DNA from 4 places in the Pseudoalteromonas sp. HL-AS1 genome. Region 4 is predicted to be linked to each of the others. Evidence: predicted binding sites of a transcription regulator. Region 4 holds the regulator's gene; each other region holds the start of a gene.
What was found. Region 4 encodes sigma-54, which starts transcription at its own class of promoters, with help from an activator protein. Its sites were predicted from a motif close to GTTGGCACGNNNNTNGNNT; they were not measured.
Positions count from the first base shown of each region.

Region 1: the regulator sigma-54 is predicted to act here: its motif matches at 1,588-1,606, upstream of RB214_RS14215 (BON domain-containing protein).
Region 2: the regulator sigma-54 is predicted to act here: its motif matches at 1,529-1,547, upstream of RB214_RS00355 (YggN family protein).
Region 3: the regulator sigma-54 is predicted to act here: its motif matches at 1,440-1,458, upstream of RB214_RS15870 (TorF family putative porin).

Region 1 covers NZ_CP133569.1:3,062,942-3,067,159, reverse strand. The annotation lists gene RB214_RS14220 (mechanosensitive ion channel family protein) at 1-614, shown strand, start outside; gene RB214_RS14215 (BON domain-containing protein) at 1,194-1,514, opposite strand; gene srmB (ATP-dependent RNA helicase SrmB) at 1,788-3,014, opposite strand; gene RB214_RS14205 (tRNA1(Val) (adenine(37)-N6)-methyltransferase) at 3,090-3,788, shown strand; gene RB214_RS14200 (DUF4153 domain-containing protein) at 3,850-4,218, shown strand, end outside.
Region 2 covers NZ_CP133569.1:67,077-71,294, reverse strand. The annotation lists gene RB214_RS00375 (AzlC family ABC transporter permease) at 1-26, shown strand, start outside; gene RB214_RS00370 (AzlD domain-containing protein) at 23-322, shown strand; gene RB214_RS00365 (glutathione peroxidase) at 396-893, shown strand; gene RB214_RS00360 (PA3496 family putative envelope integrity protein) at 1,012-1,197, opposite strand; gene RB214_RS00355 (YggN family protein) at 1,585-2,379, shown strand; gene RB214_RS00350 (PLP-dependent aminotransferase family protein) at 2,616-4,058, opposite strand; gene RB214_RS00345 (EamA family transporter) at 4,161-4,218, shown strand, end outside.
Region 3 covers NZ_CP133569.1:3,410,668-3,414,885, forward strand. The annotation lists gene RB214_RS15865 (hypothetical protein) at 116-1,279, shown strand; gene RB214_RS15870 (TorF family putative porin) at 1,558-2,244, shown strand; gene RB214_RS15875 (IS30 family transposase) at 2,424-3,392, shown strand; gene RB214_RS15880 (Bor/Iss family lipoprotein) at 3,379-3,732, opposite strand; gene RB214_RS15885 (Bor family protein) at 3,729-4,040, opposite strand.
Region 4 covers NZ_CP133569.1:655,871-660,088, reverse strand. The annotation lists gene lptC (LPS export ABC transporter periplasmic protein LptC) at 1-361, shown strand, start outside; gene lptA (lipopolysaccharide transport periplasmic protein LptA) at 351-896, shown strand; gene lptB (LPS export ABC transporter ATP-binding protein) at 893-1,618, shown strand; gene RB214_RS03080 (RNA polymerase factor sigma-54) at 1,688-3,187, shown strand; gene hpf (ribosome hibernation promoting factor) at 3,214-3,501, shown strand; gene ptsN (PTS IIA-like nitrogen regulatory protein PtsN) at 3,506-3,958, shown strand; gene rapZ (RNase adapter RapZ) at 3,977-4,218, shown strand, end outside.

The DNA of each region.
Region 1 (4,218 bases), 1.3 Mb from region 4:
AAGACATGACCGAAAACCTAATTGCAGGTATAGCAATGGGTGTACGTAAGCCATTTAAAACAGGTGATGTCATAGAAACCGATGATGTGTTTGGTTCGGTGCATTCTATAAACCTACGTAACACGCTAATAGAGAGCTTTTACGGGCAACTAATACTTGTACCAAACAAAGTCTTATTTAGAAATGTACTAAAAAATTACACCACGCTAGGTATAAGACGTATAGAAGTACCCGTAGGTATTTCGTACGGTGACGACATAGAAAAAGCAAAAGACGTCATAGTCGAAAAAATTAACGAATTTGACTTTGTAATACGCAAAGACGAAACCGCCGTATACGCTGAAGGCTTTGGTGACAGCAGCATTAACTTACTGGTGTGGTTTTGGATTAAATACCCAGGCGAGCCTGACTTTATGACGGTACGCCACAAAGGTGTTGTTGCCGTTAAGCAAGCATTAGACGAAGCTGATATTAGTATTCCTTTCCCAATGCGTACGCTCGATTTTGGCATTAAAGGGGGTGAAAAACTCGATGCCATGATAAGCGATAAAATAAGCCAGCAATCATCAAATAAAGACAGTAGCGACGGTGCTGACTCTAGCCAAAGTGAGTAATTTAGTTAAAGCTCATTAGGCAAAAGCATTGGGAAATAGTTACTTACCAACAGCGCATTTTTACAGAGTAAAAATGCGCTTTTTTTATAAACGGATTATTAGCTAGAAGTTTAAATACCTAGTTTTGTGTTTATTGAATATCAATTCTAATTAGTTGCGTTTGGCCATGGGAGTATTAACAAGTAAAAGTAGTGTTTACCCAACGATTTTCTCACTGCCTTTGCTGCACACTCTGAAATAACGCCCTCATCTATTTTAATAACTAAATCATCCTTTTTAAGCCCGTTAGGTCGGCTAAAGAATCTGTGTAAGCTTTTTCAGTATCAATTGGGTTAACTTAAGGGTTAAAAGAGCGAAGACAAACACGCTAGCATCAATTCTAAATTTATCTTCATAAGTATAAGTATTAGTGTGAGCTATCGTTTTAAGGGGAGGAATAATAGTATTGCTTAGGCTTTATTTTATCTTTTTCACAGCAGCAAAACTTGCCTTAAACTGAATATAAAAAAGCGCAGCTTGTGTTGTAGTAACAAGCCGCGCTTATGAATTAGTCATACAAATAGGTTTTTGTGGTGCGTATTAAATAACGCTAATTTTGTTACGAATGATTTTAACCCCATCTATATTTTCTAGAAATTTTTGAGCCAGTGCGCGCTGAAAACCAGTTTGTGCTTCACCGTATAAATCTACTTCACCATTTTTTACCTGCACACGAATATCACTTAACGCTAGGTTAGGGTTAGTTCGTAGGGTGTTGGTGATAGTTTGTTGTAGGTTAGGTTGAGTGGCTACACTGCTTACTACGGCCATGTTGGTTGCTGCACTTACCTTTGTAGCGCAAGCTAATAAAAATAAACAACAAAATGATACTAAAGCGATAGTTAACTTGAAGCGGTTCATAACTTAATCCTTACATTACGGTGAATAGTGCAGCCACAAAATGGAAATTCCATCGGCTAGGTTATCTTTGTAGTTACAATTTCGGTGCCAATTTTAACGCTATGAAATATAAAGTGATTTTATTAAGTGGGAATTAAGGTGGGCAAAAATTACATTTAAATGAGTATGAGTTACATGCTTGGGTTACATATTTAACAGGTACAAACACCAGAGCCTGTAAGGCTTGCATTAAAAAAGCCGACAAAAGTCGGCTTAGAATAAAAGTATGTTAGGTTACTTTTTCTTTTTAACCTTGGCCTTTTTCTTGGCTTTCATTTTTACTGGATCTTTACGCTTTTTAGCCGGCGGCTTAGCTTCTTTATGCTGTGGCTCAACACCTTTAATTACACGGCGTTTTAGTTTTTGTTCAACGTAGCGCTCTACTTTATACAAAATACCAATGTCGTGTGCTTCAACTAATGATATTGCAATCCCTTTTTTACCAGCACGGCCAGTACGACCAATACGGTGTACGTATACGTCGGCAGTGCGCGGCATATCAAAGTTAATAACGTGGCTGATGTCAGATACGTCAATACCACGTGCAGCTACGTCGGTAGCAATTAAGATACGTGTTTTGCCACTGTGGAAGTTTTCCATGGCTTTCATACGTTTGTCTTGTGGCATTTCGCCGCGTAACCAAGCTGCTTTAACGCCGTTATTGGTTAGCTCGCCAATCAGTGTTTCTAAACGCTCACGGGTTTTAACAAACACAATTGCTTTAGTCACGTCTGGACCATTTAAGGTATTTACTAAAAGCTCTAGTTTATGATGATAGTCATCGGCTAAATGTACCCACTGGTGAATTTTAGCTTTTTCTTTACGTGACGATTCAGCTTCTAATAGAGCTGGGTCGTTTAATGTTTTTTCAGCAAACCTTTCTACGCTGTCACCTTCGAGTGTTGCTGAGAATAAAAAACATTGGCGACGATTTTTAGCTTCGTCACAAATACGGCTCATTTCTTTTTTGAAACCCATATCTAACATGCGATCTGCTTCATCGATAATAAGCATTTCTACGTGTTCAGCATGAAAGTTTTCGGTTTCTAGGTATTCCATTAATCGACCTGGTGTGGCGATTAAAATATCGTTATTTTTTTCAAAAATTTCTTTATGCGTGCCGTAGTTAATACCGCCTGTTACTACACCAATTTTTAGGTGTGTGCGTTTAGCTAGCAGTTCACATTGTTCATGAATTTGATAAGCCAACTCACGAGTCGGGGTCATAACGAGGACGCGCGCAAAACCAGGATCACGACGTGGGAAATCCAGTAAGTACTGAATAGCCGGAATTAAAAATGCCGCTGTTTTACCTGTACCAGTAGGCGCAGATGCTAAAATATCGCGCCCCTGTAGTGCTTCAGGAATAGCTTGTTGTTGAATGCTGGTTGGCGTCTCGTAGCCCATTTTATTAATGGCATCGAGTAGCTTGTTATCAAGATCAAATTCAGAAAATTGCATAGAGTGTCTAAAATAAGGGACAATTACCCTGATTATACGCGCTATGCTGCGCTTGGTGAATGAAAAGGTGAAAAAATGTCTGGTTTTGTATTTAAACAATTTAAAGTTGAACACGACGACTGTGCAATGAAAGTTTCTACCGATGGCATTTTGCTTGGCGCATGGGCTAATTTAAGCGGTGCAAAGTCATTACTTGATATAGGCACAGGGACCGGCTTACTAGCATTAATGTGTAAGCAGCGCAGTAATGAGCTTGATATAACTGCGGTAGAAATTGACGAAAGCGCCTATACCCAAGCATTACAAAATGTAGCTAATAGTCCGTGGCCAACAATAAGTATTAAGCACCAAACTATTCAAAGCTTTAGTAGTGAAGTTAAATTTGATGTTGTTATCTCTAATCCACCGTATTTTAATCACAGTTTAAAAGGCGATAATGCTGCGCGTAATACCGCACGCCATACCGACGGCTTAAGTTTTGAAGAGTTAATAAATGCCTTTAAACGCTTAAGCCATAGTGGTTCTCGCTTTAGCTTAATACTCCCAAGCGTTGAAGGCGCATTATTTATTGAGCTTGCTACTCAAAATGGGCTTTATTTAAATGCTCATTGCCAAGTAAAAGCCACGCCTAATAAAGATATTAGCCGCAGTTTAATGGCATTTAGCTACGTAAAAAGCGATATAGAAACATCAATTCTGTGTATTAGAAACTTAGATAATACCTACACCGCTGATTATATAGCTCTGTGCAAAGCATTTTATTTGAAAATGTAAAGCAATTGTAAAATAGGAACGAATAACGCAAACTGACTAAAACCTATTGTTGAGAACAGATATGGATAGTCAGTTACCAAAATCTTTTATAATTATACTTGCCGTATTACAGGCTATTGCTCTTACCCTTTTGTATAGCAGTATAGAAAATAATGTGTGGCCAGCAACAAGCCCTACATGGTTAGTCTCACTTATTACATTTTCTATGAGCTTTCCTTTATTAATGCTAATGACCGTTAATAAAAATAATATAAAAACGTCGTTGCTTTTAATCCTTCCTTTTTCCTTGTTGTTATCTTTATTGGGGGCGTATGTTGGCTTTCAGCAAGAGCCTCAAGAGTACGTAAGTAATAACACTTTAATGTCAGTTTTTATTTTTACTAGTTTAATAGCTGGCTTTAAAGGCCTTATGTACATACAACAATTTGGT
Region 2 (4,218 bases), 590 kb from region 4:
CCGCTAAAAAGGAAGCAACGCTATGATGACAACTATTTTACTCATGGCGTGCATTACATTTTTTACGCGTTATTTATTTTTACACCGCGCTTTACCGTTTAAAGTAGGTCCTAAAATGCAGCAATTTTTAAGCTTTAGCGCACCTGCGGTGCTTACAGCAATTTGGGTGCCTATCGTGTTTTTGAATGAAGATGGCATTAACTTAAACTGGCAAAACCCTTATTTAAGCGCAGCGATAGTCGCCATCATTGTTGCCTATAAAACACATAATATTTATTACACAACGCTTGCCGGTATGGGGCTATTTCTGATTTTAAATTAGAGCGCTCTTTATACTTTATGAAATACTGTACTCAGGTTAAAATACCAATAACAATAATAAAAAAGACGCCAATATGCACAAATTCCATCAATTAAGCGCAACAAGCTTGCAGGGTCAACCTATTAACTTTAGTGATTTTGAAGGTAAGGTTGTGCTTATTGTTAATACCGCAAGTAAATGTGGATTTACCTACCAATACGAGTCGCTTCAAGCTTTGCATAATAAATATGCCAGCCAAGGTTTAGTTATTTTAGGATTTCCGTGTAATCAATTTGGTCAGCAAGAACCCGGCGACGCTACACAAATAGAGCAAGGATGTTTAATTAATTTTGGTGTGAGTTTTTTAATGGCGGCCAAAGTAGATGTAAACGGTAAGCATGCTCACCCAGTCTTTCGTTATTTAAAATCGGCTTTACCTGGTTTTTTAACACGTAAAATAAAGTGGAATTTTACTAAATTTTTAATTGCCGCAGATGGCACGCCAATTAAACGTTATGCACCTTTTACTAAACCCGAAAAGCTAGAACTTACAATTCAAAAAGCTTTGGCACAGGCTAAAAGCACGCTTTAAAAAGTAATAAAGAGGCGCAGGGCCTCTTTATTGCCAATACTACTGAAACTTAAACATACGCATAACTGCACATTTAAACTCTCAATATTAATTGGTATTTTATTTATACTAGTGAAATTTAATCGGTGTAATCGCTTAAATCGTCTTCGCCTAGATTTTTACGCAAGCGTTTTTGCTCAAGGTAGTCTTCCAACTTCTTTTTAACCTTTTGCTTGTTCTTATCGTGTTGATTACGGCCGAGCATTTCGTACTCGTCTTCAACAAAATCGTCATCTAGCGCATCGTAACTAAATGTCTTACCCACAACCCACTCCATAAAGTGTTTGAGACCAACCAAGGATTTTATTATCGCAATAGTCGGTAAAATTAAAATGTTTAACGTCAAAATGCTGTGCAAATTAACATCAAAATAAAGCCACGTGACTACTGTAAATAGTCTTCATGTCAGTAATGTGAATAAATAGCGCTAAATTTGAATTGAGGAAAGTGAGAGTTTTTTATCGTATCGATAAATAAAATTTATTAATTTTTATTAGTTAGCCAATTTGACTAAAAAATAGTTATTTATTAATTAATTTCATTTACTAAAAAACAAACAAAAACAGTTAACCATATGTTTTATATTAAAAAATAAAACTGGCACCAAACTTGTTATTAGTTAATCGTCATCAACAGAAAGTAGAGAACAAACATGAAAAAATTACTATTAGTTAGCGCATTAATTTGTACGCCAGCCGCTATGGCTCATAACGATAACGATTCTGCAATTTCATTTAGTAATGATGAATGTAACGTCGAATTTAAAAATGATGTGCGCATTAAGCCAAACGAATTGGAAATTTTTACCGTCAACAATAAAACCATGCAGTTTAATACCCATGGTGACTTAACTGTAAATGGCGAATTTGTAGCACTTAATAACTCACAACGCGAAGCGCTAACCAAGTACTCTGATAGTTTACGCACACAATTACCTGAAGTAGCTAATATAGCGCTAGAAGGCGTTAAAATTGCCGGTGTGGCATTAGAAGAAGTAGGCAATGCATTTAATATTGACGGCCTTGATAATATGTCAGAGCTTATGGATGACATTAAAATCGAAGTAGAAAACACATTTTACCAACAAGGTACATTTGTAATGGGCCAACAAAGTTTTAATCAATTTGGCGAAAACTTTGAACAACAATTTGAGCAGCAGATAGAAACAGCGGTTGAATCAGCAGTGATGCAATCAATGGGCAGTATTTTAGTAGCTTTAGGTTCTGAGTTACTTGGTTCAGGCGGTGATATGGATGCCTTTGAACAACGTATGGAAAATATGGGTGCACAAATAGAAGAAAAAGTAGAGCTACATGCAAGCGCACTTGAAGAACGTGCTAACTCTTTATGTGGAAGCTTTGCTGATATAGCAAAACAAGAAGAGCAATTAATAATGCAAGTGCCTGAGCTTGAAGGTTACCAGTTATTTAGTTTTAAACAGAATTAGTACAGCAAACGTTATTTAACATCCCTTTGGCAGCATTTAAGTTTACTTAAATGCTGCTTTTTTATGTTTCGCAAACTTATACCAACCTGCATAAATCTTTGATCAGTTTAACGAATTAAATTGCACTATAACTTCGTTAAATTTTTTATTTAGAACAACTAGATACAAAAACTTTTGCCTAGCTCTAGCGTAATTTTCTTAACGTTAAATAGACCCCATATATAAGCAGATTGGTATTACTTTTTAGCTAATAAAGTAAGCTTACCCAATGTAACTATTGCTTGCTCAATTTGCGCGCTCCATTGCACACCATAACTTAACCTTACGCAGCTTTTATATTTATTAGAGGCCGAAAAAACAAGCCCAGGGGTAATACTAATACCAACCTCAAGCGCAAGTAAAAACAATGTTTGGCTATCGTATTCGCCTCCTAAATCTAGCCACATAACGCAGCCTCCTTTTGGATCGCTTATACGTGTGTTTTTTGGCATAGCTTGTTGTAAGCACCATCGCATACGCTCTTTGTTATCGCGCAGGCGTTGCCTAAGTACTTTTAAATTTCGGTCGTACTCGCCGCTGGCAATAAATTCAGATAACGTCCATTGGTTTATTAACGAAGCAGAGCAACTTAGTGCTCTTTTATATCGCCTTGCTTGCGTTGCAAATTTACCCGCAACTAACCAACCTACACGATAGCTCGGCGCTGCGGTTTTAGAAAAAGATGAGCAACTAATCACTAATCCTTTTTTAGAGTACGCTAAAGCTGGTGTGCCTCGTTTTGCCGTAAAATATAAATCGCCGTATACGTCATCTTCAATAAGCACTACGTCATGACTTTCAAGTAGCTCCACCAGCTGCTGTCTGTTTTTATCTGGCATAAAGCTGCCTACAGGGTTGCTAATTGCAGTCGAGAATAAACATGCTTTTATGTCATGCTCATTCAAAGCGCGTTCTAAATCGTTTAGCCAAATGCCGTTATCTGGACACAGTGGTATTTCGAGCGCTTTGAGGCCTAAGCTCTCTATTAGCTCTATAATCCCGTGATAACAAGGCGTCTCAATGGCAACTACATCGCCTGGCTTTGTCACACATTTAAGCGCAATAGCCATGGCTTCCTGTGCACCATTGGTGATCACAAGCTCGTCCATATTTATACCAATGCCAAAATCTAGATAGCGATGCACTAGTTGCTTTTTCAGCGGCACAAATCCATCTGTTGGCCCATAGTTAATGGCTTTACTGCCGGCAATTGTCATTACTCGGCGCATATTTCTGGCCAGTGCTTTATCGGTAGGTGCAGCGGCTATAGGATTAGCGATACCAAAAGGGACTACGTTAGCTTGATGAATGGCGCTGTATACCTGCTCTATTAAGGCTTGTTTATTTACCACAACAGGCTCGCGACTCAATTTAACTCGCTTAGGTAAGTTATGCGCCATGCTAACGACTTTTAAAAAATACCCTGATTTTTCACGTGCCTCTACTAACCCCTGATCTTCAAGTGTTTGATAAGCTTGCTTCACTGTCGGAATACTAATGTTTAAGTTATCTGCCATTTTACGCAGTGATGGAAGTTTTTCGCCAGGGAGTAAAACCTGCTGGGCGCTCATATCTCTGATCAACTGAATAACTTGCTGATATAGAAACTCATGCCCCTGGCTATTTTTTTGTCTTATCATCACACACCAAATCTGTATAGGTTACATTTTTACTTTTCTGTATATGGTAAGTATACAGATAGGTCTTAAAATAGCCATTCAATCGGGCTTTGGAGAGTAACCATGAAAAGTGCAGCGCTATACATTACAACCGTTTTAATTTGGGGTTCTACTTGGTTAG
Region 3 (4,218 bases), 920 kb from region 4:
CCGATTTAGCTACTTCAATTACAACGTATGGAGGACAGCGCTGTTGTTATTAGCGTAATTGCGCTAAAATAGACCAGCAAAAAAATATATATCTAAACCGGAGATTCTACAAGGCATGAAAAAACTGCTAATTTCACCGTCAAAAATGACGCTAGGCGAACAAGAAAATCAAATCTATCAGAACATTCTGAAGCAATCTTCAGAATTAAGCCTTAACCTTATGGCCGTGAAAGTAGAAAACCACCCTGATGATTTTTTACCTTGGTGTTACGAATTGCTAAGTGCAAGTAGAGATCGTATGAACTACGATTTACTAGAGCCGCAGCAATTACCAGTACTTAAGAAGCTACACGATCAGCTTATTTCAGCTATCAGCTTTTTACAGGTTAAAACTTTACGTATTGCTCCGTGGCCTGTAGTAAGTGTATTTGTAGAACAACACAAAGACGTTATTGCTCTTGATGAACAGCTTCGCTTAGTAGACTACATTAAGAGCATTCGTGAACAATCTCTTAAAGATATGATTCCTGAAGATTTACTTGCGTTTAGCGGTAAGCACATGGCATCACTTGATCCAAGCACATATAACTTTGACGTTGAATGGTTTGCATCAACAAAAAGTGCGAAGAGCTTTCATCAAATGCTTGGCGATTTACCAGGTGCCTTTGACGATGCACTAGTAAATATTCCACTTGAAGGTGACATTACTCAATACGAATATCAACAATTTGTTGCTGCTTATTCAAAAATATTCACCGACAATAATGAAAAACCAACACTTGCGCCTGCAACACGACTGCTTGCAATGCGTCGCCCTGATATATTTACTCCGATCACAAACAATCGGTTAGATGCATTATGCGGTGCCCTTGGTGTTTCTAAACTTAAAAATAGTGATTTTGAGCGTTACTGGCAAGATATTGTAAAAGGTATTCAAGCTATGTCATGGTACAAAATGGCTAAACCTAGTAATGAGTTAGAAGAACAATTAGTTGCTATTAAAGCGCTAATCCCATGTTTCTTTCACTATGCTGATGCTAAAACACCAGATAACTCTAACTACATCAAACTGTTAAGTAAGCCTAAACGAACTACAACTACGACAGGTAAAACTCAGCGTAGAGGTAAAGAGTCTGCAGAAATTTTAGTAGACCGCGCACTTGCTGCTGACGATATTCCTGAGCACATTCGCAGTAAGCGCGATTCAATTGTGAGTGAAGTTCAAAAAGGTCGTAGTGTAAACGAAACAATTAGCCTTATGCGCACTATATTTGGCTAAAAACTTCTAATTTAGCCGTACTTATATGGTGCGGCTAGGTTAATTTATGCACCAGCGGTGTGCGCAACGTCTTCCTACATGCCATATCTCTTCTCAATCTATAAAATGCAAGCTCATGTTTTTAATATATAAAAAATAATTTTTAATAAAAAATAATGAAGCTGGCACATACAGTGCAATTATCCCGTTAGTTAAACAATAAAAAGCCGTCAGCCTAAAGGTTCCGAATACATAATAAAAACCTTGGCGAGCAAAAAATCATATAACGGGAAATGGACATGCTAAAACTAAAAAAAACCATCGCTATAAGTGCTATAGCATTAATGGGCGCAACATCTTTAACGTCAACAGCCGTACATGCTGAAGTAACAGCAAACGCAGCGGCAACATCAAACTACTTATGGCGTGGTCAAGAGCAAACTGGGGGCGATGCAGCTATTTCAGGCGGTATTGATTACGCCAATGAATCGGGCTTTTATGCAGGTACTTGGGCTTCAAATGCATCGTGGGCAGATGAAATGACCTATGAGCTTGACCTATATGCAGGTTTTGGTGGCGACATTAACGAAAGCGTTAGCTACGATGTTGGCTATATTTATTACGCCTACCCAGATGCCGCTTCTGAAGCTGACGCCGATTTCTCTGAAATTTACGGTAGCATCAGTGTTGAAGGCTTTACATTTGGTGCTTCAGTACTTGCAACATCAGCTGCAAGTGGTGATGGTACAGACTTTGGTGATTCACTTTACCTGACAGCTGACTACGGTTTTGCTGTTGGCAGTAACGGCACTGAAATGGCACTTCACTTAGGCCACTACTCAGGTGACTTTATTGGCGATGATAATATCTTAGATTACGGTGTATCAATTTCGAAAGATGGGTTCACTTTTGGTTTATCTGATACAGATATGGATGACTCAGATATTAAAGCTTACGTTGCTTATTCTGTAGACTTTAATTTATAAGAAAGAATGTGTTACTTGCTGCGACACGAAGGGCCTTTTGGCCCTTTTCTTCTTTTATAGCTGTTTTGCTTTAAATGGTACCCCTAGATTCAAATTGTAAGTGCATAACTTGTTTTGGCTAGATTAAGTGGTCAGTTGCTCATAAACTAACTGCTTTTTCTCCGGCAAGAGATTTTACAATGAGACATTACAAACAACTGACCTATGCGCAAAGATGCCAGATCGCCGTTCTAAAGAAAAGCGGTTTTACGCAACAAAGTATTGCTGAGCTAACTAATTTATCGCAATCTACGATTTCAAGAGAGCTTTCTAGAAATACAGGTAAGCGAGGTTACAGACACAAACAAGCTCATGAGCGGGCTTTGTTTCGCCGAAGAAGTGTAAGAAAACCGCTTAAGATGACACCTGAAATGATAGCTTTAATTACACAGAAGCTTAATGAGAAGTGGAGTCCTGAACAAATAACGGGATGGTTACGCAAAGAAAGTGAACGGTCTGTCAGCCATGAATGCATTTATCTGTATATCTGGGAAGATAAAAAAGCAGGTGGTGAGTTATACCTACATCTGCGCCGACACGGTAAGAAATATCACAAGCGCAGTCATGGTAAAACAAACCGAGGGCAAATAAAAAATCGCGTTAGCATTGAAGAGCGCCCACAAATAGTTGATGAGAAAGGTCGTATCGGAGATTGGGAAATAGATACCGTCATAGGCAAAGGTCATCGAGGCGCCCTTGTTACCATTGTAGAGCGGGTCACCCAATTCACTGTATCAACTCAGGTGGCAGGCAAAACAGCACAAGCCGTCACTACGGCGACGATAGAACTATTAAGGCCATATAGGTCAGCGCTTCATAGCATCACGGCTGACAATGGAAAAGAGTTCGCTTATCACGAGCAAATCACAGAGGCTTTAAGTGTTCCTGTTTATTTTGCTCACCCTTATCACTCATGGGAGCGCGGATTGAATGAAAACACGAATGGATTACTACGCCAGTATTGGCCGAAGAGCACAGATTTTAAGGCGGTAACACCAGCGCAGGTTATACCAGTACTTGAGCAACTTAATAATCGTCCGAGGAAGACACTTGGATTTGAAACGCCTGCAAAATTGATGCAGGATCACTTGGCGGCTAAAGCCGCCTAAACGTTATGCACTTCAGATTTGAATCCGCGACCTTATTACATTGTACTTCTACTGTTTTAGGGTACCAAGCTGGGCCAATTTGATTCACAACCACCTCAGCTAAACCATTAGTAAACGATTTATACGTATGAACGCTTTGCCACTCCCCTTGTGGGCAATGTTTTGTTAAATCTAACGGCTCTGATCCCTCGTACAACGCAAGTGCAAAATTATGATGCCACTGTGAACTTTTTAGCGTCTTATTGCTTACTTTGCTCTGCATACCGTTATCAAAGTAAATATTTGTACACCCCGTTAAAATAATCAGTGTGCAACCGGCTGCAAATAGCTTGATGCTCATAATGTCTCCCCTAGTACTTGCTCTTGGCACCACACTTTAATGGTATGAGGCGAGTATATTCCAAGCGTAATTAAACTCAGCGCTCCATCACTAAACGTTTGCTGTGACTGCATTTGAATAACCGGTGTATTTGAACATATTTGTTTTACGTCTACCCGCTGCTCACCCACTAATCCCCATAAATAAAATGGGCGGCTATCTTCGTAATTAGCTTGGCTCGTTATTTTTGCTGTTGCCCGTGGCTGAATGGTTACCGCAGAACAAGCACTGAGGCTTAATGCTATCGCCCCTATGATTAATGGTTTCATACTCTTCCTTATAAACTAAATACCAGTAAGGTAACTTTATAAGAGAACATAAAATATTAGCGTAAAAAGCTGTGGGGAATATGTAGAAACGCTATGAAGTTTTATACAGTTTATTACACATAAAGGCCGCATAAATGCGGCCTTTAAAGTAGTCAGTTTAAGTCCTTAGTAAATAAAT
Region 4 (4,218 bases):
GGCTAAAATGGAGCTATACCAGCAATTAGGTTTCACGTTTTTCGAAAAACCCATTTTCACTTTATATAACGAACAACAAACGTGGCAAATAAATGCAGACGAAGCAACATTATACGAAGATAAACAATTAATTTTAGAAGGTAATGTGGTTGCCAAAAATTTAACCGATAACGCCATGATAGACAAAATCAATGCTGATAATATTCAGGTTGATATAAAGCTATTAACAATGCGTTCGGAGCAACCCGTCATCATCACTGGACCCAATTTAAAAATCACCGGTAAAGGCCTAGAAGCCGACTTAAAAACCGAAGTGATAAAACTAATTAACCATACGCGAACCATATACTATGACCAATAAAATATTAAAATCACTTATAATTCCTACACTTATACTAGCGTTTAATAGTAGTGCTGCAGAGCAAAACACGCAACCTGCTGCCAATCAAATTTCAATAAGTGCCGACAAGCAAGAAGGTCAATTGAAAGCTAATGTGGGTATTTTTGAGAAAAACGTTGAGATTATTCACGGTAATCGCCGCATTACAGCCGATCGCCTCGAAGTACACAAACGTGATGAACTTGGTGATAATAAACAATTATTAATTGCCACAGGTAGCCCTGCGCACTTTGAAGAAAAGCAATCAGACGGCACAACTATGAGCGCCAGTGCTGACGAAGTACGTTATGATGTATCTAAGCGTTTTTTAACGCTTGTTGGTAATGCACAAGTATCGCAAGCCGGACAAAAAATAAATGCTAAAAGCATTACCTACGACATAGAGCAGCAGCTCATCAGTGCCGAAAAAGATGAAAACTCAACTGACCGCGTTCACACAATTTTAGTACCGATCGAAACTAAAAAAAGTAAAAAAGGCGATAAAGGTCAACCATGAGCACATTAAAAGCAGAACTATTAGCAAAAAGCTATAAAGGTCGTGAAGTTGTAAAAAACGTCGGCCTTGAAGTACAAGCTGGCAGTATAGTTGGCTTACTTGGCCCTAACGGTGCTGGTAAAACAACGACTTTTTATATGATTGTAGGGCTTGTTCCTAGCGACAAAGGTAAAATATCTATTGATGATAACGATATTACTCTTTTACCTATGCATAGTCGTGCTAGATTAGGCATAGGCTACTTACCACAAGAGTCATCGATTTTTAGAAAGCTGACTGTTTATCAAAACTTAATGGCCATTTTAGAAACGCGCAAAGAACTAAATAAACAAGCCAGAGAAGACACGCTCAATAACTTATTAGATGAATTTAGCATACAACACATTCGTGATAGCCAAGGTATGGCATTATCGGGTGGAGAACGTCGTCGTGTAGAAATAGCACGAGCGCTGGCAGCAGATCCTAAATTTATATTACTGGATGAACCGTTTGCTGGTGTTGACCCTATTTCGGTATTAGATATAAAGAAAATAATAGAACATCTTAAAAATCGTGGGATTGGAGTATTAATTACCGACCATAACGTAAGAGAGACCCTTGATGTTTGTGAAAAAGCCTACATTGTTTCTCATGGGGAACTGATTGCATCAGGTACTCCAGAACACGTATTAAATGATAAAACAGTACGCGATGTTTACTTAGGCGAGCAATTTAGGCTGTAACATTTACGCCATGTCTTTAAGCATCTGCTAGTATTAATTATAACAACATAAAAGGATTGTTAGAGATACATGAGGCAATCACTACAGCTGCGCATGGGCCAGCAACTTACAATGACTCCACAGTTGCAACAAGCTATTCGTTTGTTGCAACTCAGTACATTGGATCTCCAGCAAGAAATACAAGAAGCTCTCGACAGTAATCCACTTTTAGAGGTTGAAGAGGCAGACTATTCTGAAGACGCTGCTGGTAAAAACGAGCAAAAAGCTGATACCGATGACATAACTGTTAGCGCATCTGCTGATGATGCTCCGAGCGAATATGAACAAGATACTGGTGAAGCACTTGCAAAAGACACGCTAAGTGACGACATGGCTATGGATGTTAGTTGGGATGAGTACATGAGTGCCGCCCCAGCAGCCTCATCAGGTCCAATGCCTGAAGACGAATCTATATACCAAGGCGCCTCTACTGAAACGCTCCATGAGTATTTAATGTGGCAATTACAACTAACGCCATTTAGCCCTACCGATGAAGCCATCGCTATTGCGATTGTAGAGGCCGTCGATGATTCAGGTATTTTAACTCTCAGTTGCGAAGAAATTTTAGAAAGCTTTAATCAAGAAAACGAAGATGATAACGAAGTCGAACTTGATGAAATTGAAGCGGTATTAAAACGCATTCAACTGTTTGATCCTGTTGGTATTGCTGCACGTAGTTTACAAGAGTGTTTGTGTATTCAGCTTAATCAATTTGATAAAGAAACACCTTACATTAATGAAACGAAAATGATTTTAACCGAGCATATTGATCTATTAGCAGCTCGCGACTATCGTACATTAATGAAAAAAACTAAGCTTAAAGAAGAAGAGCTTAAAGAAGTGATGACACTAATACATACTCTCAACCCAAAACCTGCAGATACTATTGTAAGGGAAGAATCTGAGTATGTTATTCCTGATGTGTCAGTTAAAAAAATTAAAGGTCGCTGGGTTGTCGAATTAAACCCAGATAGCATGCCTAAAATTCGTGTTAATAGCCAATACGCGGCAATGTCTCGCACTGTAAAATCAAGTGGCGACAGCCAGTTTATTCGCTCACATTTACAAGAAGCTAAATGGTTTATTAAAAGCTTAGAAAGTAGAAACGACACGCTATTAAAAGTTACTAATTGTATTGTTAAGCAACAACAAGGATTTTTTGAACATGGCCCTGAAGCCATGAAACCAATGGTTTTAAATGATGTCGCTGAAATGGTAGAAATGCACGAATCGACAATTTCGCGTGTGACTACTCAAAAGTACATGCATACACCCCGTGGTATATTTGAGCTTAAATATTTTTTCTCAAGCCATGTAAGTACTGAAAACGGTGGTGAATGTTCATCTACAGCAATACGTGCGCTTATCCGAAAATTAATCGCAGCAGAAAACTCAGCAAAACCATTGAGTGATAGCAAAATAGCGGATATATTGGCTGAGCAAGGAATTAAAGTAGCAAGACGTACAATCGCAAAATACCGTGAATCTCTTGCTATTCCACCGTCAAATCAGCGTAAAAGTCTGATTTAAGACGCTAAACTAAGAGGGTAATGCTTATGCAACTAAACTTAACTGGTCGTCACGTAGAATTAACCGATTCACTAAGAGACTATATTAATACTAAATTTGCGAAGCTTGAAAGACACTCTGATCATATTAATAATGTTCATGTCATTCTCGATGTAGAAAAATTAAATCAAAAAGCAGAAGCCACAATACACGTAAGCGGTGCTGAGCTATTTGCCTCTACAGAACATCAAGATATGTATGCCGCTATTGACTCGTTGATCGACAAGCTCGATCGCCAAGTAATCAAACACAAAGAGAAGCTTGCTCGACACTAATATGATGAAATTAAGTTCACTTATATGCCAGGACTGCAGCAAAGCTGCGGTCCTTTTTAATAGCAAAAAAAGAATTTTAGAGTTCATTAGCGAACTTGCTCACGACAAACTTCCGTATTTACCGCAACAAGATATTCTTAATGCTTTAATGAGCAGAGAGAAATTAGGTAGTACAGGTATAGGGCGTGGCATTGCTATTCCTCATGGAAGAATGAGCGGTGCAGAAGAGCCTTTGGCTTTAGTGCTCGTTAGCGAAACTCCAATAAACTTTGATGCAATCGATAATCGCCCTGTTGATATTTTTGTCGCACTCATCGTACCAGATGGCGATAACCAGCAGCACTTAAAGACTCTAGCAACCATTGCTGATAAACTAAACAACAAAGATTTTTGTAAACAGTTACGCAGTGCAAAATCTGATACTGAGCTTTACCAAGTTATTGTCGATCAATCATAGTTTTATAAAGGGTGTTAAATGGAGTTAATTATCATAAGTGGCCGTTCTGGTTCTGGAAAGTCGGTTGCTTTGCGCGTTGTAGAAGATTTAGGTTATTATTGCGTAGATAATATTCCAGTAAACCTACTACCTTCATTAGTTCGCAGTGTGTCTGATAGCTACGATAAAATTGCTGTTAGCATAGATGTGCGCAACATCCCTAAAGAACAAGATGAATTTAACGATATTCTTGAATACTTGCCTGGCTTTGCAAACCCTAC